DNA from 3 places in the Nitratireductor sp. ATLC21 genome. Region 3 is predicted to be linked to each of the others. Evidence: predicted binding sites of a transcription regulator. Region 3 holds the regulator's gene; each other region holds the start of a gene.
What was found. The regulator PhoB, encoded in region 3, activates phosphate uptake and scavenging genes when phosphate is short. The targets are predictions, from matches to a motif close to TGTCATNNANCTGTCAT.

Region 1 (7,740 bases), on a different contig from region 3:
AGCAAGCGGTGGAATCACCTCTTTGCACGTGCAGAAGGGATCGAGAGTTTCACCACAGACCAGAAACACGGGCTACGCAAGGCGCTGAAAAAGCTCCGCTATGCCATAGAGTTTCTCGGTCCGCTCTACACCCCCGCCAGCGTAAAGCGAATATCCAGCCGGTTGAAAACATTGCAAACGATGTTTGGGAGTTTGAACGATGCGGCTGTGACTGAACTCGTTCTCAGCAAGCCCCCCCTCTCCTCCATCAATGACCCGTCGGCTCAACGCGCCATTGGCCGGCTGTGGGGGGCTTGCGAGACACGCAGCGTGTATGATTGGCCTGCAACCATCGAAGACTGGAAGCTGTTGCACGAATCCTCCCCGTTCTGGAAGCATATCGAGCCCTAAACCGACAAGCTGTTCCCACGGTTGGGCGCAAACCTTCCTCCATCGCAAACACAGATGCGTGAGCCAGCAGAGAGCGGTGGAACATTTTTTGATCGTGCCGATTGTAGATCAACACACCAAATTCGGGCGGGAATGATGAAACAGTTCACAAAGACAGCGCCACGCGCATCGCTGGCCAACTTAACGCGCGCGCTTCCAAACGACATCGTTGCGGCCCTGGACCGTTTCAGTGCCATGGAGGGAGCGGGCATGACCCGTGAGCAAGCTCTTCTCACGGCACTCAGAACATGGGCTCTTTCACGCGGGTTGCTAAAAACGGAAGAAGGCGGCGGCGAGGGCTTGCGGCCCGAGCAGCTCAACGCCACAAACGATGATTGATCCTCTTGCGCATGGGAGATCACATGCCCGTCGATGATGAGCGCCCGGTCCTACTTCTGTTCCGGCACGATTTGCGCGTGGGCGACAATCTCGCTCTCTGTGCCGCCGCTGAGTCGGGTCATCCCGTTGCCGCAGCGTTTATTCTCGATGAGCAAAGCGAAGGCGCCCGACCGTTGGGCGGCGCACGGCGCTGGTGGCTGCACCACAGCCTGACAGCGCTGAAAGAAGCGCTTGAAAAGCCCGGATTGAATCTGGTTCTTCGTAGAGGCCCCATGGTGGAGACAGCCACATCGCTGGCCCAGGAGACCGGTGCAGGAACCGTTTTCTGGAACCGGCGCTATGACCCCGCGGGCATCGCATCCGACACCCGGATGAAGTCCGTTTTCAGAGAGCGCGGGATTGAAACGGACAGCTTCTCCGGCCACCTGCTTCACGAGCCATGGCGCTTGAAGACCGGTTCGGGGGGACCCTACCGGGTTTTCACGCCTTTCTGGCGTGCGATGAGGGACACCATCCACCCGCGCCCGCCTGCCGATCCACCGGTACAGGTCAAGCACTATGAGGGCCATCTGCAGGGTGACACGCTGGACGGCTGGAATCTCCTCCCGCAGAAACCCGACTGGTCGACAGGCCTGCAGGAAAGCTGGACACCAGGCGAGAGGGGCGCGCGCGAAAGACTGGCAGACTTCGTGGATGGAACCGGCGAAAACTACAAATCCCGCCGCGATCTCATGGCCGTGCCTGGCACCTCGGGCCTCTCACCGCATCTCGCGCATGGTGAAATCACCCCATTCCAGATCTGGCAGGCATTGGACGGTGAAAGCGACATCGACGAAGAGGATCTGCAAACGTTTCGCAAGGAAATCGGCTGGCGCGAGTTCTGTTGGCACCTTTTGTTCCACAACCCGAGCCTTGCAACGGAAAACTACAATCGCGATTTCGACGCGTTCCCCTGGCGCAAGGATCACGATGCGTTGCAAAGCTGGCAGCGCGGCGAGACGGGTTACCCCGTCGTCGATGCGGCCATGCGTCAGCTCTGGGAGACCGGCTGGATGCACAATCGCGCGCGGATGGTCGTCGCCTCATTCCTCGTGAAACATCTGGGCATCCATTGGCGTGAGGGCGAGGAATGGTTCTGGGACACACTGGTTGATGCCGACCCCGCCTCCAACCCGGCCAACTGGCAATGGGTGGCTGGATCCGGTGCCGATGCCGCACCGTTCTTCCGCATCTTCAATCCCGTCCTTCAGGGCGAGAAATTTGATCCGAATGGAAATTACGTCCGCCGATACGTGCCCGAACTGGCCCCACTCCCGGACAAACACCTGCATCAGCCTTGGAAAGCCCCCCAAAGCGCTCTTGAGAAGGCTGATGTAGAACTAGGTCAAACCTATCCACGCCCGATGGTTGATCACAAAACTGCCCGCGAACGTGCGCTCGACGCGTATAAATCCGTCAGGAATGCTGGCTGACTATGCCGGTCTGCCGGATTTACTGGAAACGAAATCCGCAGCCATGCGCATCTCCCGAAGAGGCCGTACCTTTGCAGTACATGCCTGGTAGGTCGGATGAGCCTTGTACGCGGCGAGTGCAGCTTCGTCACGGAACTCCGCATAAACGATGACATCCACCTCAGTGCCGATCTGATCGACCTTGCGGTTGAGACCAACCTCAAAAAAATCCGAATGCGGAATGTCAGCCAGCATGCCAAGGCCCTCGGCAATCCGCATTACGTCAGCCTCATCCTTGGCGCTGAAGAAAACGATGTGTCGAATCACGGGCCTGCCTCCTGAAATTGTGCCCGCAGATCGCGCCGTACCATACGAATGTCAATGCATCGCCATGTCGCTGGAGCGGAATCAGAATCTCAACACCCTTCAGCAAAGAACTGTTTCTTATACAAAAAAGGCCGAGCTTACGGCCCGGCCCACCAGATTTTATCGCCAAAGCGTAATGCGATAGAGGGCGAAACCCTCCTGCCCCTCGCCCGCGGGTTCAATCGAAACCCCCTCGACGCTGGAAGCGAATTCCGCTCCTTTCGGTCCCGTTTCGAACAGGACCGATGTGTCCGGCAATGGTTTGAATGCCCAGTTGGCATCGGCCGTGGGGTTGATCGTCCCCTGCTCGACAATATAGCGCACGATTACATCACGGTTCGTATCGGGCGCGGCAAAGATCACTTTGTCTGGGCCGATACCGGGGAAGTTTCCCCCTCCACCGCCACGATAATTGTTCGTCGCCACAATGAACTTCTGAGCCAGGTCAATGGGTTGGCCATTGAATTGCAAGTCAACGATACGGCTTGATTCCGCGTTGAGAAGCTCGCCCTTGGATGAATATTTGGGCGGCTGCGACAGGTCGATCCGATAGGTCACACCGTCGATCACATCAAAATTGTAGGAGGGGAAGGATGGGTCGAGCAACGGTTGGTCTGCCTTGCCCGGTTTCACCTGGTTGAAAATTCCAGCGGACATTTCCAGCCATTCCTTCACATCCGCCCCGGTCACCAGAACGGCCTGAACCGTGTTTGGATACAGATAGAGATCGGCCACATTCTTGATGGCCATATCGCCGGCCGGCACGTCCGTATAATAGTCGGGGCCGCCGCGACCACCCGCCTTGAAGGGCGCTGCCGCCGACAGGACCGGCAGATCCTTGTACTCGCCATCCTTCAGCATGTCGGTGATGTACCAGGTCTGTGCCTGACTCACGATCTGCACGGAGGGATCGTCGGCCACCAGCGCGAAATAGGAATGCAGCGGCGCAGACGTCTTGCCCACAGCCGTGCGCACATATTTAAGGGTTGCCTCGTGGTCGTCGCGGACCGCTTCCTCGACCTCCGCCTTGCTCTCGACGAGCGGCTCGGTCTGGCGTTCCACCCGCTTGAAAATCGGGCGCGCCTCGGAGGTCGCATTCACGACCACCCAGCTCTGCCCGTCCCTTTCCAGAAGCAGGTCGATGAGACCCAGATGCGAGCCCCAGAAACCGCCCATCACGGCCGGCTTGCCTGCGATCGTGCCCTTCGCATTGTCCACGCCTTCGATCCCCTCGAACTTCGGACCGGGAAAGTCGAGATGGCTGTGACCGGTCACGATCGCATCGATGCCCTCAACGCCCGCAAGCAACAAAGACGCATTTTCGAGGTTTTCCTCATATTGCGCCGGACCGATACCGGAATGAGACAGCGCCACCACGATGTCGGCGCCCTCCTCGCGCATCTGCGGCACCCAGGCCTCCGCCGCGCGAATGATGTCGCGCGTCATCGCCTTGCCGGTCAGATGTTTGGAATCCCAGTTCATGATCTGCGGCGGAACAAAGCCGATCAGGCCGACACGAATGGGATGCTCCGCCCCGCTGCCGTCCTTCACTGTCCGGTCAAGGATGACATAGGGTTTCAGGAACAGGTCATCATCGCGTCCATTTGCGGCAAGCTGTCCCTTGGTCAGATTAGCACAGACAAAGGGAAAATTGGCGCCCGCAAGCACCTTGAACATGAAATCGAGCCCGTAATTGAACTCGTGATTGCCAAGCGTGGAGCAATCATAGCCCAGCGTGTTCATGCCCTTGATCACCGGGTGAATGTCTCCCTCGCGCATGCCGCGCTCATAGGCGATGTAATCCCCCATCGGGTTGCCCTGGAGGAAGTCGCCATTGTCGACAAGGATCGAGTTCGTCGCCTCGGCGCGGATTGCGTCAATGATCGATGCGGTGCGGGCGAGCCCCATCGTGTCATTCGGCTTGTCCGCGTAATAATCATAGGGAAAGACATGCACATGCAGATCGGTGGTCTCCGTGATGCGCAGATGCGCCTGGTTCACCGAAGCTTTGGCGGAAAAAGGGTGCATCAGCACCATGGAACCTGCGGCAGCAGAGCCCGCCAGGAACGAACGGCGGGACATGGAGGCGTATGCGGACATCATGATCGTCTCTCCTGGGCCTTTGAAAAGAACCGGCGAAGGAGCATGATTGCGCCGTCGCGTTGAGACTTCCAGCAAAATCTCGTGACGCCGGCGTGACACGGGTCCAGGCCGCTCCATGACGGTCGTCTGTCGTGTCCAGGACAGGATTGCAGCAGCAGCCGATGCAGCCTCCTCAAGGCTGACCGCTTTGAACGATGGGGAGAGATGCGATGAACGATGAAGCAAACGAACGTAAAATGACCTATGCCTCTCCACCCTGCTTCATGCACGAGCTGGCCGACGGAGCCGGTTCATCCCATGAGGAGGTTTGGCCGGAGGTTCGCCGCTGGCGCAGGGCCACACGCGAGCGCCTGATCACTGAGCGCCTAGCCATCCCCGCCGCCGAGCGCGCGCGCCTTGCGGGCGTCATTGCGCAAAAGCTCGACGCTCTGATCGGAGATCCTTCAGGCCGCGTCCTTGGCCTCTACTGGCCGTTTCGGGGCGAACCGAACCTGCGCCCATGGCTCGCCACCCTCGATAACCGCGGCGCCACGCCAGCCTTGCCGGTCGTCATACGGAAAGCCGCACCCCTCCTCTTCCGCCCCTATCGCCCGGGAGACAGGCTTGAACGCGGGGTCTGGAACATTCCCGTTCCGTCAGTCGACAAGACGGTCATTCCCGACATCATCATTTCCCCGCTGGTGGGTTTCGATGCTTCCAGCTACCGACTGGGCTATGGTGGCGGGTTTTATGATCGAACCATCGCCGTCTTGCCGAAACGGCCGCTTCTCATCGGCATCGGCTACGCCCTAGCCGAAGTGCCGACGATCTACCCGCAGCCCCACGACATTCCAATGGACCACATTGTTGTTGCCGGCTGATTGCCCCCGCCGTCAGGCCATCTGCGGTTTCAACCCCATACCGGTCCTGTCCACCACCTCGCGCAACGCGAAAGCGGAATTGATCTTGATCACATGGGGCATACCGGTCAGCCACTCTTTGTGAATCCGTTCGTAATCCTGCAGGTCACGCGCCGCAATCCGCAGGATATAATCATACTCACCCGACATGAGATGGCAGGACACCACATTCGGACAGCGCTGCACTGCCGCCTCAAACTCGCTGAGTGTGCGTTCAAACTGTCCCGAAAGCGAGATATGAACAATGACGGTGACGCCATGGCCAAGGGCTGCATTTGAAAGCCGGGCATGGTATCCTTTGATGACGCCGCTCTTTTCCAGATTGTCGAGGCGGCGCGAACAGGCTGACTGCGACAGGCCCACCTGTTCCGCAAGCGCGGAATTGGATATTCGCCCATCCTTCTGCAGAACTTCCAAAATGGCGATATCAATCCTATCAAGAGCCATTCTTCGAAATTCCTCCCAAGTTCTCGCGATTTTACGCAAGAAATAACGAAAAACCAGCCGCAGCGCAAATAACTTCGCAAAGACGTTCGGCCGTTTTTGTGGTCTCATCCATTGAGCCAGAAAAATCGCTGCTAAGCCCGGAGGAAACGCCCATGCGCGTCGGCTGCCCGAAAGAGATCAAGAATCACGAATACCGTGTCGGCCTGACGCCCGGTTCGGTACGCGAATATGTGGCGCACGGGCACGAGGTGCTGGTGGAAACCGGTGCGGGTGCGGGCATCGGTGCCGATGACAATGCCTATCGTGGGGCCGGCGCCATCATTGCCCGGTCGGCGGAGGAGGTCTTCGCCAAGTCGGACATGATCGTCAAGGTCAAGGAGCCGCAGCCCGCCGAATGGGTACAGCTGCGCGAAGACCAGATCCTCTACACCTATCTTCACCTCGCGCCTGACCCGGATCAGACCCGAGGTCTTGTCGATGCCGGCGTCACTGCGATTGCCTACGAAACCGTGACCGACACGCGCGGCGGCCTCCCCCTGCTTGCTCCCATGTCGGAAGTGGCGGGCCGTCTTGCGATACAGGCTGGTGCCACCGCCCTTCAAAAGGCCAATGGCGGACGGGGCGTGCTCCTTGGTGGCGTTCCGGGCGTTCTTCCCGGCAAGGTCGCCATCATCGGCGGCGGCGTGGTGGGTCTCAATGCGGCCAAGATGGCCGTTGGCCTCGGTGCCGATGTGACGATCATCGATCGTTCCATTCCCCGCCTGCGCAAGCTGGACGACATCTTCAATGGCCGCGTCCACACGCGCTACTCCACCGTTGAGGCGTTGGAAGAAGAATGCTTCTCTTCCGATGTCATTGTCGGCGCCGTGCTCATTCCTGGCGCTGCAGCGCCCAAGTTGGTCACCCGCGAGATGCTTTCGGGCATGAAGAAGGGCGCCGTGCTGGTCGATGTCGCGATCGATCAGGGCGGTTGCTTCGAAACCTCGCATGCCACCACCCATTCTGACCCCACCTATGAGGTCGACGGCATCATTCACTATTGCGTGGCAAACATGCCGGGCGCCGTGCCCGTTACCTCGGCACATGCCTTGAACAACGCCACACTGCACTATGGTCTGCAGCTTGCCGACAAGGGCCTTAAGGCACTCGTCGACGATCAGAACCTGCGCAATGGCCTGAACGTCCACAAGGGCCGCATCACAAACCAGGCCGTTGCCGAAGCGTTGGGCTACGAAATGGCCGAGCCGAAATCCGCGCTCGCCGCCTGAAAATAAACACTCTGCCTCCAACGTTGCCCGCCGGAAACGGCGGGCTTTTTTGTTCGTTGCTCGAGGTAAAGGCGGTCAGGCCCGGTCTATGCGCACCTGATAGCAGTTGTATTGCGCAGAACGCATGTGAAGATAGGCAATATCTTCACGCTGCAGGAGTTCGTGTGCCCGCGTACAAATATCCTGTTTCGGCGTCACTGCCCCCGTGCCATAGACAATACGATCGTCATGACCGTAACCGCGCACAAGCCATTCCGTGCGGGCGCGAAACAGTTCGGGCATGACATCGCTGTCCGGTGCCCGTTCGCATTCGTCCGCACACAGAAAAATCGGCCCCGTCTCGGCATAGGGCTGGGTCTGCGGAAATGGCCGGTACGCCAGGACAAGATAGGGTTTTCCCTCAGGTACCGAACGAAGGCAATGGCGGCATGGAACACC
Region 2 (7,740 bases), 150 kb from region 3:
GAGCTCATTGGCGAATCTTTTGTCATCGGGCGTGACCTTGCCCTGTTCTTGCATTAGAGCAAAGACCGAACATATGGAGGATGGAAGTGCATCCTCTCAATCCCCGCCTTCGGACTGCCTAAGGAGTTTGCCATGAAGTTCTTCGTCGACACCGCCGACGTCAATGAAATCCGCGAATTGAGCGACACCGGTCTGCTCGATGGCGTCACCACCAATCCGTCGCTGATCATGAAGTCGGGCCGCGACATCATGGAAGTGACGAAGGAAATCTGTGACATCGTCGATGGCCCGGTTTCCGCGGAAGTGACCGCAACCGACTTCGAAGGCATGATGAAAGAGGCAGAGATTCTCTCCAAGATCGCAGACAACATCTGCATCAAGGTGCCGCTCACCATGGATGGTCTCAAGGCCTGCAAGGCGATCACCTCTTCGGGCCGCCTCGTCAATGTCACGCTCTGCTTCTCGGCCAATCAGGCGCTGCTTGCCGCCAAGGCTGGCGCCACCTTCATCTCGCCCTTCATCGGCCGTCTCGACGACATGGGCATCGATGGCATGGACCTGATCGCTGAGATCCGCACGATCTACGACAATTACGATTTCAGCACCGAAATCCTCGCTGCCTCGATCCGCACCGTAAACCACGTGAAGCAGGCTGCCCTGATCGGCTCCGACGTGGCAACCGTGCCGCCGTCCGTTTTGAAGGCGCTGGTCAAGCACCCGCTCACCGACAAGGGCCTGGAAGCCTTCCTCGCCGACTGGGCGAAGACCGGCCAGAAGATCGGCTGAGGCTTCTGACGCTGAAAACATCGGTGCAGGAAATTCACTGGCATCGAAGCCCCTTCTCCCCGCCCGCGGGGAGAAGGTGAGGATGAGGGGCCGGCGCCAGCAACAACAGCATGCGCGCCCTTCTTCTCCGAAAACTGATTTCTACCGTCGCACGCCAATCGGCACGCTCGCCGCAAATCCTAGAAGGTCGCGTCCGGGTCTTCGCGCAGCCGGTGCACGGTATGTTCCTGAAGGCGCGCGGCCACATCCGCCGGTTCTCCCTCACCCAGCGCGTCCGGCATGATCGGTTTGCCGATCACCATGCTGATCGCCCGGCCCTTCTTGTTCAGAAGCTCATGGAACAGCGTCATGTCGCGCAGCTCATTCGAGTAGCGCGAGAGCAGATAGAACAGTCCCGAATTGCGCGCCGTCATGTTCATCGGCACGACTGGCACCTGATAACGCCGCGCCAGTGCGACCACGGAAGGCTGCCAGGGCCGCTCGGTCAGCTTGTCCTTGTTCCAATAGGCTATGCGCCCCGAGGGAAAAAGCACGATGGCCTTGCCGGCGTTGAACGCCTTGGCGGTCATTTCCAGCGTGTCGCGGCTCTTGGCATGGGATTTCTCTCCAGCGCGCCATTCCACCGGAATGATCAAATCGCGGAAGCGCGGATTGACACGCAGGGCATCCCGGTTGGCAAAAAACGCCATATCCGGGCGAGGCGCTTTCATCATGTCGTAGACGGCTATCCCGTCCGCAATGCCTGTCGGGTGATTCGGTGCGAGGATAAAACCTCCCGAAGCTGGTATGTTCTCCAGCCCGCTCGCGGAGATTTCCAGCGAAAGGAGCCGGCTGATGTATGCGAATGCATCCCAGCCCGATAATTCAGCGACCTCGTCGGCCATGACCACGGCCTGCCGATAGTGCAGGAAGCGGTAGAGAAAAGGTTGGGCCAGCGGCCAGAGCACGTTTTGCGAGAGATGCGTGGTCCGCTCGGCAATGAGCTGATCCACCACATGAGGCGTTTCGGGCGCATAGACATCACGACCGAGAACGCGGCTGCCAAGAACCGCAGCGACCGAGGTCAGCGTCGTATGCAAAGCCATGGACGAAGTGCTCCCTGAAGCATTTCGGTTCTGGTCATGACCGTCATCCCGCTCCTTCGTCTTGCCGGAAGAAGAACTTCCACGAAAATTGGGCAACATTCAGAGATCACGCCTCACAGGCTGTTTCACCGAATACTGTGACGACGCAATGACACGAATGCAATATTGCAATGCCAATTTGCAACGAAACCGCGCATTCAAAAAACCACGGTTACAAACCGTTGCCAGATCGTGCCAGATCCTGCCCCAGCGCAAGACGCAACTGCTCGGCAAGCTCGCGCGCAGCGCGATTCTCCGCATCGCGCTCGGCGCGCAGGGCAGCAAACTCCTGCCGGGGAACGTCATACGCAGAGGAAATCTGACGGCGTCCCTTGGCAACCACCTGGCCGGTGCCGCTTTCGGTCAGGGTGTAGCCCGCGGTCATGGTGAGAAGACTGGAGGTCGGCTCATTGTCTGTACGCACCTGAACACGCGCCGCCGCGGAACTGGATCGCGTCACGGCAAGCTCAAGAGCGTAGCGTGCGTTCGATGGTTGTCCGGCACCACCATTGAGCAGGAAAATCAGATGATTGCGAACTTCCTGCCCATAACGCGTATCAACGGGCGCGATAGCGATGGATGATAGGGCAGGCGAAGATGAAAAGCTGCCTTCCGTTGCATCCGGCGTCGCCATCAGGGGGCGCACCGTGCAACCGGACGCCACGGCCAGTGAAAGTGCCAGACCGGCCAGCATCGAAACGCGAAACGTCGGGTTCAAGCTTTCCCCCTGTTTTCCAAACAGCATCAGTCGACGCCCCACCCCATCATGCAACAATGTTAACAATGCGCTGCGGGACGACGATCACCTTGCGCGGCTGCGCGCCGTTCAGCGCCTTCTGGACGAAGTCCAGCTGGAGCACCGCATCTTCGACGGCAGATTGATCTGCGTCGCGCGCAATTGTCAAATCACCACGTTTCTTGCCGTTGATCTGCACCGGCAGGACAATCTCGTTATCCACGACAAGCGCCGGATCGAATTCCGGCCAGGCACTTGCCGCGACCAGTCCTTCACCGCCGATTGTTGCCCAGCATTCCTCGGCCAGATGCGGCATGAAAGGAGCGACCAGGTGAATGAGGATCTCAACGGCCTCACGCGCGGCACTTTTCGACGCATCACCAGCGTCCGCCAGCGCAGACAGCGGCTCCTGCAGATCGTTGACGAGCTGGTGAATGCGCGCGATGGCACGGTTGAACGCCAGTTTTTCAATGTCCCCGCCCACGGCCTTCAAGGCCTTGTGCGCCGCCTTCGACGTTGCAACGGCAGAGCCCTCATGAGCTGCCTTAGGCGCCACACCGCGGACATGCTCGGCAGCCTCTGAAACAAGCCGCCACACGCGCTGCACGAACCGATGCGCACCGGTCGCGCCATCGTCCGTCCATTCCACGTCGCGCTCCGGCGGGGAATCGGACAGCATGAACCAGCGCGCGGTATCCGCGCCGAAGGACTCGATAATGTCCTCCGGACTCACCGTGTTCTTCTTGGATTTCGACATCTTTTCGAGCGAGCCGATCGATGCAGGCTCACCCGTGGCGATCTCCACCGCCTTGCGGCCATCGCCCGAGCCTGTGATTTCCACCTCGTTCGGAGCCAGCCAGCGGCCATCCGATGAACGATAGGTCTCGTGCACCACCATGCCCTGCGTGAACAGGCCCTTGAAGGGCTCGGCCACATCCAGATGGCCCGTCGCGCTCATGGCGCGGGCAAAGAAGCGCGAATAGAGCAGATGCAGGATCGCATGCTCGATGCCACCGATATACTGGTCGACCGGCAACCATTCATTGGCGGCCTTCGGATCGGTCGGGTCATTCTCCCAGGGCGCGGTGAAGCGGGCGAAATACCAGGACGAATCGACGAACGTATCCATCGTGTCCGTCTCGCGCCGGGCATCGCTGCCACATTTCGGGCACTTCACATGCTTCCATGTCGGGTGGCGGTCGAGCGGATTTCCGGGACGGTCGAACTCGATGTCGTCGGGCAGCTTGACCGGCATGTCGGCCTTCGGGACCGGAACCACACCGCAATCGTCGCAATGGATCATCGGGATCGGGCAACCCCAGTAGCGCTGGCGCGAAACGCCCCAGTCGCGCAGGCGGAAATTCACCTTGCGCTCGCCCACCGGTCGGCCATTGATCGTCTGAGAGGAGAGGCGCTTTGCCACCTCCTCGAACGCCGCCTTCGGCTTCATGCCATCGAGGAAGCGCGAATTGATCATCACTCCGTCATCCGTATAGGCCTCTTCGGTGATCTGGAAACTCGCGGCATCCGCGCCCTCCGGCATCACCACCGGCGTCACCGGCAGGCCGTATTTGTTGGCGAAGTCCAGGTCGCGCTGGTCGCCCGAAGGGCAGCCGAAAATCGCGCCCGTGCCATAATCCATCAGCACGAAATTGGCGACATAGACCGGCAGCGTCCATTCCGGATCGAAAGGATGACGCACGCGCACGCCCGTGTCGAAGCCCTTCTTCTCCGCCGTTTCCAGCGCCGCAGCCGAGGTGCCCATGCGGCGGCATTCTTCGCAGAATGCGGCAAGCTCGGCATTGCCGGCAGCCAGCGATTTTGACAGCGGATGATCGGCGGCAATTGCCATGAAGGACGCGCCAAACAGCGTGTCGGGCCGGGTCGTATAGACCTCCAGCTCGTTCACGCCCTCAGGCGCCGTCTCTTCGGCAAACGCCCAGCGGATCAGCATGCCTTCCGAACGGCCGATCCAGTTGCGCTGCATCAGGCGCACCTTTTCCGGCCACTGGTCGAGATCGTCGATGGCATCGACCAGATCCTGCGCGTAATCGGTGATCTTGAAGAACCACTGCGCCAGCTCGCGCTGTTCCACTTCCGCGCCGGAGCGCCAGCCGCGACCGTCGATCACCTGTTCGTTGGCAAGCACGGTCTGGTCCACCGGGTCCCAGTTGACCTTGGAGGTCTTGCGCGTCACCAGCCCCTTCTCGAAGAAGTCGACAAACAACATCTGCTGGCGGTGATAATAATCCACGTCGCAGGTGGCGAACTCGCGGCTCCAGTCGAGCGACAGACCGAACGTCTTCAGCTGATCGCGCATCACCGCGATGTTCTGATAGGTCCACTCCTTGGGGTGCACCTTGTTCTGCATCGCCGCGTTTTCTGCCGGCATGCCGAACGCGTCCCAGCCCATCGGGTGCAGAACATTGTAGCCCTTGGCGCGCTTGTAGCGCGCGACCACGTCGCCCATCGTGTAATTGCGCGTGTGACCGATGTGAATGCGCCCGGATGGATAGGGGAACATCTCGAGCACGTAGTATTTCGGCCGCCCGTCATCATTGCTGGCCTCGAACAGCTTTGCCTCGTCCCAGGCTTTCTGCCAGCGGGGTTCTGCGACACGGGGATTGTAACGTTCGGTTGCCATGGCCGGATTTTCACAAGATAAGAAGCGGAAATGATGTTGGCGGACCTTCACCATGGTTTCGCCGAAGCGTCAACTCCAAGAGGCCTTTTTGGAAGAGGGATCAGCGAACCGATGAGCCACGCCGTCGAGAATCTGCAGGATGTCAAAGCGAAGATCGCAGCAGCGGAGAAAGCCGCCGCCCGCTCAGGCGAGCCCGTCACGCTGGTCGCCGTTTCCAAGACCTTCGATGCAGATCAGATCCGCCCGGTCATCGAGGCCGGCCAGCGGGTTTTCGGCGAAAACCGTGTCCAGGAAGCCCAGGGGAAATGGCCCGGCCTCAAGGAAGCCTTCCCCGACATTGAGCTGCGCCTGATCGGCCCGTTGCAGTCCAACAAGGCCGCCGATGCCGTCGCCCTGTTCGACGTGATCGAGAGCGTCGACCGCGAAAAGATTGCCCGCGCGCTCTCGACCGAGATGCAGAAACAGGACAGGCACCCGCGTCTTTATGTCCAGGTCAACACCGGCCTCGAAGAACAGAAAGCCGGCATCGACCCGCGCCAGGCCGTCACCTTCGTCAAACATTGCCGCGAGGAATACGGCCTCGCCATCGAAGGGCTGATGTGCATCCCTCCGCTTGATGAAAACCCCGGCCCGCATTTCGCACTGCTGAAAAAGCTCGCCGCCGAAGCCGGAGTCGAGAAATGCTCCATGGGCATGTCCGGTGACTATGAAAAGGCCATCGCTTTCGGCGCCACCAGCGTGCGTGTCGGATCCGCGATCTTCGGCGCGCGCTGAGATTTCAGGCGCCTGCTGCCGAACGCCCCGTCCCACGTACAACAATCACAAGAAAAAGCAGCGCAGCGAGCAGGATAAGAACCGATCCCGCTTTCGCCAGCCCCTCGCCTGTTCCCGAAATCGCGAAAACGATGCCCGGCACGATGACGATCACGCCGATTTGGGCGAGCAGCACCTGCAGCTTGGCAAGCCGGCTCGCCGCCGCCTCCGGCACCAGAGTGTAGAACGCGCCGTAAAGCGCTATCGTCACCCAGCCCAGAAGGTTCAAATGCCCATGCGCCGGCGAAAACGTGTGATCGTCCGACGCCGACATGTAAATTCCGAAAACCATTCCAAGCACCGCATAAAGCGGAGCCGTAATCCAGCAAACCCTCGCAAGCCCGTTCATAGCTGCCCCTTCCGCCAATACACGCGGCCACTGGAACGATCGCGCACCGGTTCCGCGTCTGATCATTGCAAACACGGCAGTTTACACCCGCGACTGAAGGTTAGGAATATAGGCACAATGGCTGCCCGAATTAGGCGATCTTGACCTTCTCGGCCAGAAAATCGAGGAATGCCCGGACGCGGGTCGGCAGGAATTTTCCGTGTCCGACATAGACCGCATAGACACCTTCGCGATCGCCCGGATTGAAATCCTCCAAGAGCGGCACCAGCCGCCCCGCGTCAATGTCCGGCTGGATGTGCCAGCGGGCATGGCGGGCGATGCCCGCGCCCGCCAGCGCCATCAACCGCATGGCCTCACCGTCACTGACAAGCGTGCCGGCAGTGGGCGGGATGCTGCTTTTCAGCCCCTCCGGTCCGATGAAGGGCCACCCTTCATGAATGCGCGAAAAGCAGAAGCCAAGCAACGCGTGGCCGGCAAGGTCGGCCGGGCTCTCCGGTCGTCCATGTACTTCCAGATATGAAGGCGCGGCCACGACGGCCATGCCGCTATCACCAAGCTTGCGCGCGATCAGGCTCGATTCGGCGAGCGCTCCGGCACGGATGGCAACATCCGCCCGCTCCTCGATCAGATCGATCACCCGGTCCGTCAACACCAGATCCACCACCACATCCGGATAGCGGGCCGTGAATTCTGGAAGCAGCGGGATCAGCCGGTTCTGGCCGAAAGGCACGTTCGAGTTGACTCTGAGGCGCCCGCGCGGCGCGGATCCCGCCGCAGCTTCCTGCTCAGCCGCCTGGATATCCGCCAGAATGCGCACACCGCTTTGATAGAAAGCGCTTCCCTCCGGGGTTATCTGAAGCCGGCGCGTGGAGCGACGCAGCAGCCGCGTTCCAAGCCGGGCCTCGAGCCGCGCCACCAGCTTGCTGACGGCGGACGGCGTCATCTTCAGATCGCGCGCTGCGGCGGAAAAACTCTGCAATTCCACCACCCGCACGAACACTTCGATCTCACCGGAACGGTTTATGTCGACACGCGCCATTTATGAATTGAATTCCATGATGATTTTATTTTTCGAAGCCTAATTCATCAATCGGCAGACGTCCATCTAAACGCAAGTGATCAATCCAAATTCGCCCTTTCGCAACGACAAGAGCCTTTGACATGCCCCTTGCACTCTACGCGCTGACCGCCGGCGCTTTCGGCATCGGCGTTACCGAATTCGTCATCATGGGTCTGCTTCTGGAGGTGAGCGCTGATCTTGATGTCACCATCTCCGCAGCCGGTCTCC
Region 3 (7,740 bases):
GGGTCGCGCACATCTTCCGGGATGTTGAAAACGCGGTCTCGGATTACCTGTTGTCGATCACGATCATCAATATTGGACTGGGCATCGCTGTCAGCATCGCATTGTGGCTGCTTGGCGTTCCCTCCCCCGCGCTCTGGGGAGCAATGGCGACATTGCTCAATTTCGTGATTTACATCGGCCCCGCCGTCATGGCCTGCGTTCTGCTGGCTGTCGGCCTTGGCACTTTCGACACGTTGACAGCGAGTTTTCTTCCGCCTCTTACCTATTTGGGACTCAATGCTATCGAGGCGCAGTTCGTCACTCCCACCGTGATCGGCCGCCGGATGACGCTTAACCCGTTCATTGTTTTCCTTGCCATTGCGTTCTGGCTTTGGATGTGGGGCCCGATTGGCGGCTTCATCGCCATCCCCGCGTTGCTGACGCTTTACGCGATAGCCGGCAACATCATTCCGGGAATTGAGCCTCCTGCACCTGCCAAACCGCACGTGTCAAAGCGGTCCATCCACCCAAAACCGCCTATAGAAAAGGCCGCTTCGCCACTTTCTCGGCCGTCCAGTCCGCCAGTTCGGCCAAGGCCTCCGGATTGAGTATCCGGCAGCCGCCATCCTCCCACTTCAAAAGACCCCGCTCGGCGAGACGGGCAATGGTTTTGTTGGTGTGAACAAGAGAGAGGCCGAGCGTGTCAGCCACATGCTGCTGCGTGAGCGACACCGTGCCGTTCCTGGTCAGACCGCTTTGCCGGCTTCGTTCCAGGATGAACATCAAAAGATAGGCTACTTTTTCCAACGCGGTACGACGACCAACCGTAAGAAGGTTATCGTCGAGCATGCATTCCTCACGCGAGGCGATCCAGGTGATATCGTAGGCCAGCTCAGGAAACTCCCGGTAGAGGGAAAAAAGCTCGGCTTTTTCAAACACGCACAAAACCATGTTTGAGAGCGCCTCGACCGAGTGCTTCATCTCGCCCAGCAGGCTGCCCTGCAAACCCACAAGATCGCCGGGCATTACGTAATTGACGATTTGCCGGCGGCCATCTTCAAGCAGTTTGTATCGAAATCCCCATCCGGAAAGAACGGTGTAAAGGTGCGGGTTATGTGCGCCCTCGACCAATACAGTCGCGCCCTTTTTGACAGCCAGGTCACCTTTTTTGAAGCGACCGATAAACTCGAGCTCACATGCATCAAAATCACGAAAAAGCTCGCGTTTCCTCAAGGGGCATTTTTCACACGGTAGACTGGCGTGAGCGCGTTCTTGTTCTTTTGTCACAGCTTGCCTCGATCCGCGGATCCGGAAGCATGTCCGCCGATCCCTTCGGCTTATTTGGTACCATGTCTTTTTTTAATGACAAGTCAGTCAACTAATGAGATTTCAGGAGAAAATTTCTCTGGTTTCGGAAGGATGCCCATTTGAAAAAAACCCTCGACGGGGCTCGTGTACTTCTGGTCGAAGATGAAGCCCTGATTGCCATGAGCATCGAAGAGCTCTGCAAGGAACATGGCGCAGAGGACGTCGTAACCGTAACCTCATTCAACGCGCTAAATCCCGACGTTCTCGAGACCGGGCGAATTTCGACCGCAATCCTCGACATCAAAATTTCCGACAACTGGACAAACGAATTCGCCCACCTTCTACAAAGCCGGCGAATTCCCTTTATTTTTGCCACGGGCTACGCCGCCAACCATCAGGTCTTTGAGCCCTTTAACGGCATTACCATTATTGAAAAACCGTACAAGGACAGCGACCTGATCCAAGCTTTGGCGCAGGCGATTGGCTCTTCGAATGAAAATGGTTCCCGCTCGGATTAAGCGGTGAAGACAGAATTCGTTATCTGGGCGGAAATTGCATCCGGACCGAAGTCGTTCTCGCCGGTGATGCCCAGAATCTCTTGTAGACGCGTACGCGCTCGGCTGACCCGGCTCTTTATGGTGCCGACAGCACAATCGCAGATTTCTGCTGCCTCTTCATAGGAAAAGCCCGAGGCACCAATCAGGATGATCGCCTCACGCTGATCTTCTGGCAGTTGCTCCAGCGCCCGGCGAAAGTCTTTGAGATCGACAGAGCCTTCCTGAGCTGGATGTACGGACAGACGCCCGGTGATGGCCCCGTCACTGTCTTCCACCTCCCGCTTGCGCTTTCGCATTTGGGAATAGAACTCATTACGCAGAATCGTAAAGAGCCATGCCTTCAGGTTGGTGCCCGGCTGGTAGCTCGCCTGCTTGTCCCACGCTTTGACAAGCGCCTCCTGTACCAAGTCATCGGCTCGGTCAGCGTTCTTTGAAAGTGAGACTGCAAACGCACGCAAACTCGGTACGGTGGCGAGAAGATCATCACGAAAGCCAGGATATACACTCATCGACATCAATCCTTGTTCCCGGCGGTCTCAGTGCTCTTCTGTTCCAGTTGGTTGAGAAGATCACTGAAGCGGTCCGGAATGTCTTCCGTTATCAAATCGTCGTAATACTGCCTGAGCTTGCGCCCGATCTCGGAATTTGCACCGAGAGGATCGCTGTCCTTTCCGCGCTTCTCCTGGCCCCTATGGGTATTGGGTTTGCCGTAATTCATGCCCTATCTTCGTCCATATAATCTTGTCTCCCAATGAAGCGGGCACATCGATATCGCCCGCGCCACCACTCTTCCATACGAAACAGAACGCCACCGAGCAGAAATCGTTCCCTGCTTATGGAACATTTTCGCACAACAGGCGTTTTGACCTCATAAATATGCATTATTCCCATTGCCACATTACGAGGGAGACCTGAAATCCATGACCTTGTCAGCGCGTATCGCACCGCACCTTCCATATCTGCGGCGCTTTTCCAGAGCCGTCTCCGGCTCCCAGACGAGCGGTGACGCCCTGGTGGCCGCGGCGCTTGAAGCGCTGATTGCCGACACAAGCATTTTCCCCGAAGCGTCAACGGACAAAATCGCGCTCTTCAGGCTTTTCACATCGCTCTTTGAAACGCTCGATGTGCGCATCCCCGAAAGTGCCCCGACATCCGCTTGGGAGGAACGCGCTTCGAGAAACTTGTCGTCACTTGCACCCCGCCCACGCCAGGCGTTCCTTCTGGTGGCTGTCGAAAACTTCCGTCCGGAGGAAGCGGCGGAAATTCTGGAAACCGACATGAATGGCATCAATGCGATGCTGCACGAGGCCAGCGAGGAAATCTCCCGTCAGGTGGCCACCGACATCCTCATCATCGAGGATGAGCCCTTGATCGCCATGGATATCGAGGAGATGGTCGAAAGCCTCGGTCATCGCGTCGTCGGCAACGCCCGCACCCACAAGCAGGCTGTCGAGATGTTTGCCAAAACCCAGCCCAAAATGGTGCTGGCAGACATTCAGCTTGCAGATGGAAGCTCGGGCCTTGATGCGGTGAACGAGATTCTTGAAGGGGCGACAGTCCCTGTGATCTTCATCACAGCCTTCCCGGAGCGTTTGCTGACTGGCGAGCGCCCGGAGCCGACTTTCCTTGTGACGAAGCCTTTCAGCCCGGAGATGGTCAAAGCGCTGATCAGCCAGGCGCTTTTCTTCGATCACCAGGCTCGCGCGGCGGCCTGAGGCAGCGCAACACCTTTCTGATGAAAAAGGTCGCCTTCGGGCGGCCTTTTTGTTTGCCGGTTTTCTTTCTCCGGGAACCAATCTCCGTGGATAGCGTTTAACTGCCATAACTAAACGGAGAGACAGAATGCTTTACTGGGCACTTATATTCCTCGTCGTCGCTCTTATCGCCGGCGCCCTTGGTTTTGGCGGTATTGCAGGCGCTTCCGCAGGGATCGCACAGATCCTGTTCTACATCTTTCTCGCCCTTCTCGTGATTTCTCTGGTCATGGGACTGATTAGAGGGCGCGGTTAAACGAGTACATCTGACGTAAACGAATGCGGCATCCGACGATGCGGACCATCCATGGCTTCCGCGTCGGGCAGACAGTGAAAGGAGAACGCCATGGAACATATCGCTGCGCTTCTTCTGGTTGTCGGCTGCTCCGGCAACATGGCTGAATGCCGCGAACTTCCCGCCCCCGCTCCGATTTACGAAACCTTTGAGGAGTGCGAGGCCGAGAAGCCCATTTCCCTGCGCGAGCTTGAAGGTGAGGCGCCACGGGTGATGGCAACGTGCGTCTTTGTGGATCCTGCACTCGTCTACGATGACGCTGTGCTGGAGTGGGACATCACCAAAGACGGGAAGCTGACGGCCTCTCTGGAACCGGTCAACAGCTTCGCAGTCGCTCACAATGAGCATGCGCGTCAGAAGAACATTTTCACCGAGTAATCAGACAACAGCTTCAGCAAAAACCCCGGCCAAGTGCCGGGGTTTTTGTCTCAGGCTTCTCGAATGGCGTAGCCTGCACCGCGAATGGTGCGGATCACATCGGGAAGCCGCCCCTGGTTCACGGCCTTGCGCAACCGGCCCACATGGACATCCACGGTGCGCTCGTCGATGTAAATCGTCTCACCCCATACATTGTCGAGCAGCTGGCTGCGCGAAAAGACCCGCCCCGGATGCTGCATCATGAATTCCAGCAAGCGAAACTCTGTCGGCCCCAGACGGATCTCATTCTTGCGCCGGTAAACGCGATGCGATTCGCGGTCGAGCACAATATCGCCCACAGACAGCACCGTTGAGAGAACCTCAGGCTTGGCTCTGCGCAGGAGCGCCCGCACACGCGCGACGAATTCCGGCGTCGAAAACGGCTTGACCAGATAGTCGTCGGCACCGGTGGAAAGACCGCGAACGCGGTCGCTTTCCTCACCGCGCGCGGTGAGCATGATAATGGGAAGACGCTCGGTTTCAGGACGCATGCGCAGCCGGCGGCACAGTTCGATGCCTGATACGGCCGGAACCATCCAGTCCAGAACGAGCAGATCCGGGACATTCTCCTGCAACCGCACCTCGGCTTCATCGCCGCGCGAGATCATCTCTACCTGATACCCTTCCGCCTCCAGATTGTATTTCAACAGGACGCAGAGCGGTTCGTCGTCTTCAACGACCATGACCTTGGGGGCAATCATGGAAGGCATTCTCCTAAAGCATTGCTACGGCCGTTCAGGCATCCGTATCGACCGTCATCTGTGTTTCATCAAGCTTCGGCCGCTGGACCGGAAGCTGCTCCCCCGTCACCACATAATAGGCATTCTCGGCGATATTCGTCACATGATCGCCAATGCGTTCCAGATTTTTCGCGCAGAAGAGAAGATGCGTGCACGAGGTGATGTTGCGCGGATCTTCCATCATATAAGTCAGCAATTCCCGGAACACCGACGTATACTGAATGTCGATTTTCTCGTCGTCGTCGCGTAACTGGATCAAGGCATCGGCATCGCGCTTCACGTAATGCTCGACCACAGCATTAACCTGCTGCAGCACCAGGCCTGCCATGGCATCTATGGAATGCGCTAGTGTTCGCGGTGTAGCGCTCTGGCCCACCGCGCTGACGCGCTTGGCAATGTTCTTCGCAAGATCACCGATACGCTCCAGGTCGGCTGCCATGCGAATGGCACCCACAACGCTGCGCAGATCCTGTGCCATCGGCTGGCGCTTGGCGATCAGTGTGATGGCGCGTTCGTCGAGATCGCGCTGCTTGGCGTCCATGATCGTGTCATCGGAGATAACGCGCTGCGCCAGCGCGGTATCGGAATGAAGAAGGGCATTGGTGGAGGCGCGGGTCATCGCACCGGAGAGATCGCCCATATCGCGAATGAGGCGGTCGATCTCACCGAGTTCCTCATCGAAGGAGCTGACTGTGTGCTCGCCCATGATCTGGTTCCTTATCTGTGCGTCAACCGAAGCGACCGGTGATGTAATCCTGGGTCCGCTTGTCATCCGGATTGGTGAACATCTTGTCCGTCGGACCTTCCTCGACAAGGTTGCCCAGATGGAACATGGCCGTGCGCTGCGAAACGCGCGCCGCCTGCTGCATGGAGTGCGTAACGATGACGATCGTGTAGTTCTCGCGCAGTTCGTCGATCAGCTCCTCCACCTTGGCGGTGGCGATGGGATCAAGAGCCGAGCACGGCTCATCCATGAGGATCACCTCGGGCGAAACCGCGATGGCGCGCGCAATGCATAAACGCTGCTGCTGGCCGCCGGAGAGACCTGTGCCGGGCTCATGCAAACGGTCTTTCACCTCGTTGAAGAGGCCGGCCTTCTGCAGGCTGGACTCGACGATTTCATCGAACTCATTCTTTTTGGAAGCCAGGCCATGGATGCGCGGCCCATAAGCGATGTTCTCATAGATCGACTTGGGAAATGGGTTAGGCTTCTGGAAAACCATGCCAACACGGGCACGCAGCTCCACCACATCGATCTTAGGATCATAGATGTCTTGATCATCAAGCGTGATCTTGCCTTCGATCCGGCAGATATCGATCGTGTCATTCATGCGGTTGAGACAACGCAGAAACGTGGACTTTCCACAGCCCGAAGGGCCGATAAGCGCCGTCACCTGGTTTTCCAGAACATCCAGATTCACATCGAAAAGCGCTTGCTTCTCGCCGTAGAAGACACGCACATTCTCACCGCGCATCTTGAGAGGTTTTGGCTTCTGGCTCGCATCCAGTGCTTCTTCGACAGCAGCATCAGTGAGCATATTCATGTCCTTCCACTCCGTTACCAGCGACGCTCGACGCGCCGCCGCAGAATTATGGCGGTGATGTTCATCACGGCGAGGAACAGCAGCAATACGATGATAGCGCCCGAGGTACGCTCGACAAAGGCGCGTTCGGCTTCGTTCGCCCACATATAGATCTGTACCGGCAGCGCCGTAGCAGGATCGAGCGGCGTGGTGGGGTAGTCGGCCACGAAAGCCACCATGCCGATCAGAAGCAGCGGGGCCGTTTCGCCGAGTGCCTGGGCCAGGCCGATGATCGTGCCCGTCAGAATGCCGGGCGCAGCCAGCGGCAGCACATGGTGAAACACCGTCTGTGTGCGCGAGGCACCAAGGCCGAGAGCTGCCGAGCGGATCGAGGGCGGTACGGCGCGCAGCGCTGCACGCGTCGCAATTATGATCGTCGGCAATGTCATCAGCGTCAGCACCAGACCGCCCACAAGAGACGCAGAGCGCGGCAGATGCATGAAGTTGATGAACACGGCGAGACCGAGGAGACCGAAGACGATGGACGGCACGGCCGCCAGATTGTTGATGTTGACCTCGATCAGATCGGTCAGCTTGTTCTGCGGCGCGAACTCCTCAAGATAAATCGAGGCGGCAACGCCGATCGGCAGCGCCAGAAGGAGCACGATCAACATCATGTAGAGCGAGCCCACGATGGCCACCCCCATACCTGCCGTTTCAGGCCGGCTCGAGGCACCGCGGGTGAAAAGCCCTGTATTGAAGCGCTGTTCCAGAACGCCGTCTGCTTCCATGACGCGCATCCATTCGAGCTGCTGGTCGGAGACCTTGCGGCGGCTTTCCTCCACCTCGAGATTGACCTGCCCCTTGAGAGCGGAATCAACGTCTCCGCTCGCCAGGACCCAGACATTCTGTGTCGTTCCAATGATCGAAGGATCGGCTATCACCAGGTCACGCAGTTGCGTGCGTACACCATTTGAGATCAAGCCGCCCACCTCGCGAACCAATCGCCGGTTCTCCGGATCGACGCCAAGCTTTGCCGCCAGGGCATCGGTGGCCAGTTTCGGGTAATTGGCGGTGAGCAGCGTGTTGGGGTCGGTCGCACGCTCATTATCCGGGTCAATGATATTCTCGGCGAAGGTGACGTCCAGATTGATGGATGTCTGCCAA

Region 1: the regulator PhoB is predicted to act here: its motif matches at 4,770-4,786, upstream of AC2CHD_RS03740 (bifunctional 2',3'-cyclic-nucleotide 2'-phosphodiesterase/3'-nucleotidase).
Region 2: the regulator PhoB is predicted to act here: its motif matches at 2,009-2,025, upstream of AC2CHD_RS16680 (1-acyl-sn-glycerol-3-phosphate acyltransferase).

Annotation. Positions count from the first base shown of each region.
Region 1 covers NZ_JBXUOU010000001.1:756,498-764,237, forward strand. The annotation lists gene AC2CHD_RS03720 (CYTH and CHAD domain-containing protein) at 1-390, shown strand, start outside; gene AC2CHD_RS03725 (hypothetical protein) at 445-768, shown strand; gene AC2CHD_RS03730 (cryptochrome/photolyase family protein) at 792-2,240, shown strand; gene AC2CHD_RS03735 (Dabb family protein) at 2,241-2,546, opposite strand; gene AC2CHD_RS03740 (bifunctional 2',3'-cyclic-nucleotide 2'-phosphodiesterase/3'-nucleotidase) at 2,706-4,685, opposite strand; gene AC2CHD_RS03745 (5-formyltetrahydrofolate cyclo-ligase) at 4,898-5,548, shown strand; gene AC2CHD_RS03750 (Lrp/AsnC family transcriptional regulator) at 5,561-6,034, opposite strand; gene ald (alanine dehydrogenase) at 6,187-7,302, shown strand; gene AC2CHD_RS03760 (DUF1203 domain-containing protein) at 7,378-7,740, opposite strand, start outside.
Region 2 covers NZ_JBXUOU010000003.1:454,180-461,919, reverse strand. The annotation lists gene AC2CHD_RS16690 (primosomal protein N') at 1-26, opposite strand, end outside; gene fsa (fructose-6-phosphate aldolase) at 133-786, shown strand; gene AC2CHD_RS16680 (1-acyl-sn-glycerol-3-phosphate acyltransferase) at 966-1,871, opposite strand; gene lptE (LPS assembly lipoprotein LptE) at 2,083-2,628, opposite strand; gene leuS (leucine--tRNA ligase) at 2,675-5,290, opposite strand; gene AC2CHD_RS16665 (YggS family pyridoxal phosphate-dependent enzyme) at 5,402-6,064, shown strand; gene AC2CHD_RS16660 (hypothetical protein) at 6,069-6,452, opposite strand; gene AC2CHD_RS16655 (LysR family transcriptional regulator) at 6,583-7,491, opposite strand; gene AC2CHD_RS16650 (MFS transporter) at 7,614-7,740, shown strand, end outside.
Region 3 covers NZ_JBXUOU010000003.1:601,371-609,110, reverse strand. The annotation lists gene AC2CHD_RS17445 (AI-2E family transporter) at 1-587, shown strand, start outside; gene AC2CHD_RS17440 (Crp/Fnr family transcriptional regulator) at 517-1,266, opposite strand; gene AC2CHD_RS17435 (response regulator) at 1,407-1,805, shown strand; gene AC2CHD_RS17430 (sigma-70 family RNA polymerase sigma factor) at 1,802-2,353, opposite strand; gene AC2CHD_RS17425 (NepR family anti-sigma factor) at 2,359-2,562, opposite strand; gene AC2CHD_RS17420 (response regulator) at 2,765-3,559, shown strand; gene AC2CHD_RS17415 (DUF1328 domain-containing protein) at 3,687-3,854, shown strand; gene AC2CHD_RS17410 (hypothetical protein) at 3,945-4,271, shown strand; gene phoB (phosphate regulon transcriptional regulator PhoB) at 4,322-5,008, opposite strand; gene phoU (phosphate signaling complex protein PhoU) at 5,046-5,756, opposite strand; gene pstB (phosphate ABC transporter ATP-binding protein PstB) at 5,779-6,594, opposite strand; gene pstA (phosphate ABC transporter permease PstA) at 6,609-7,740, opposite strand, start outside.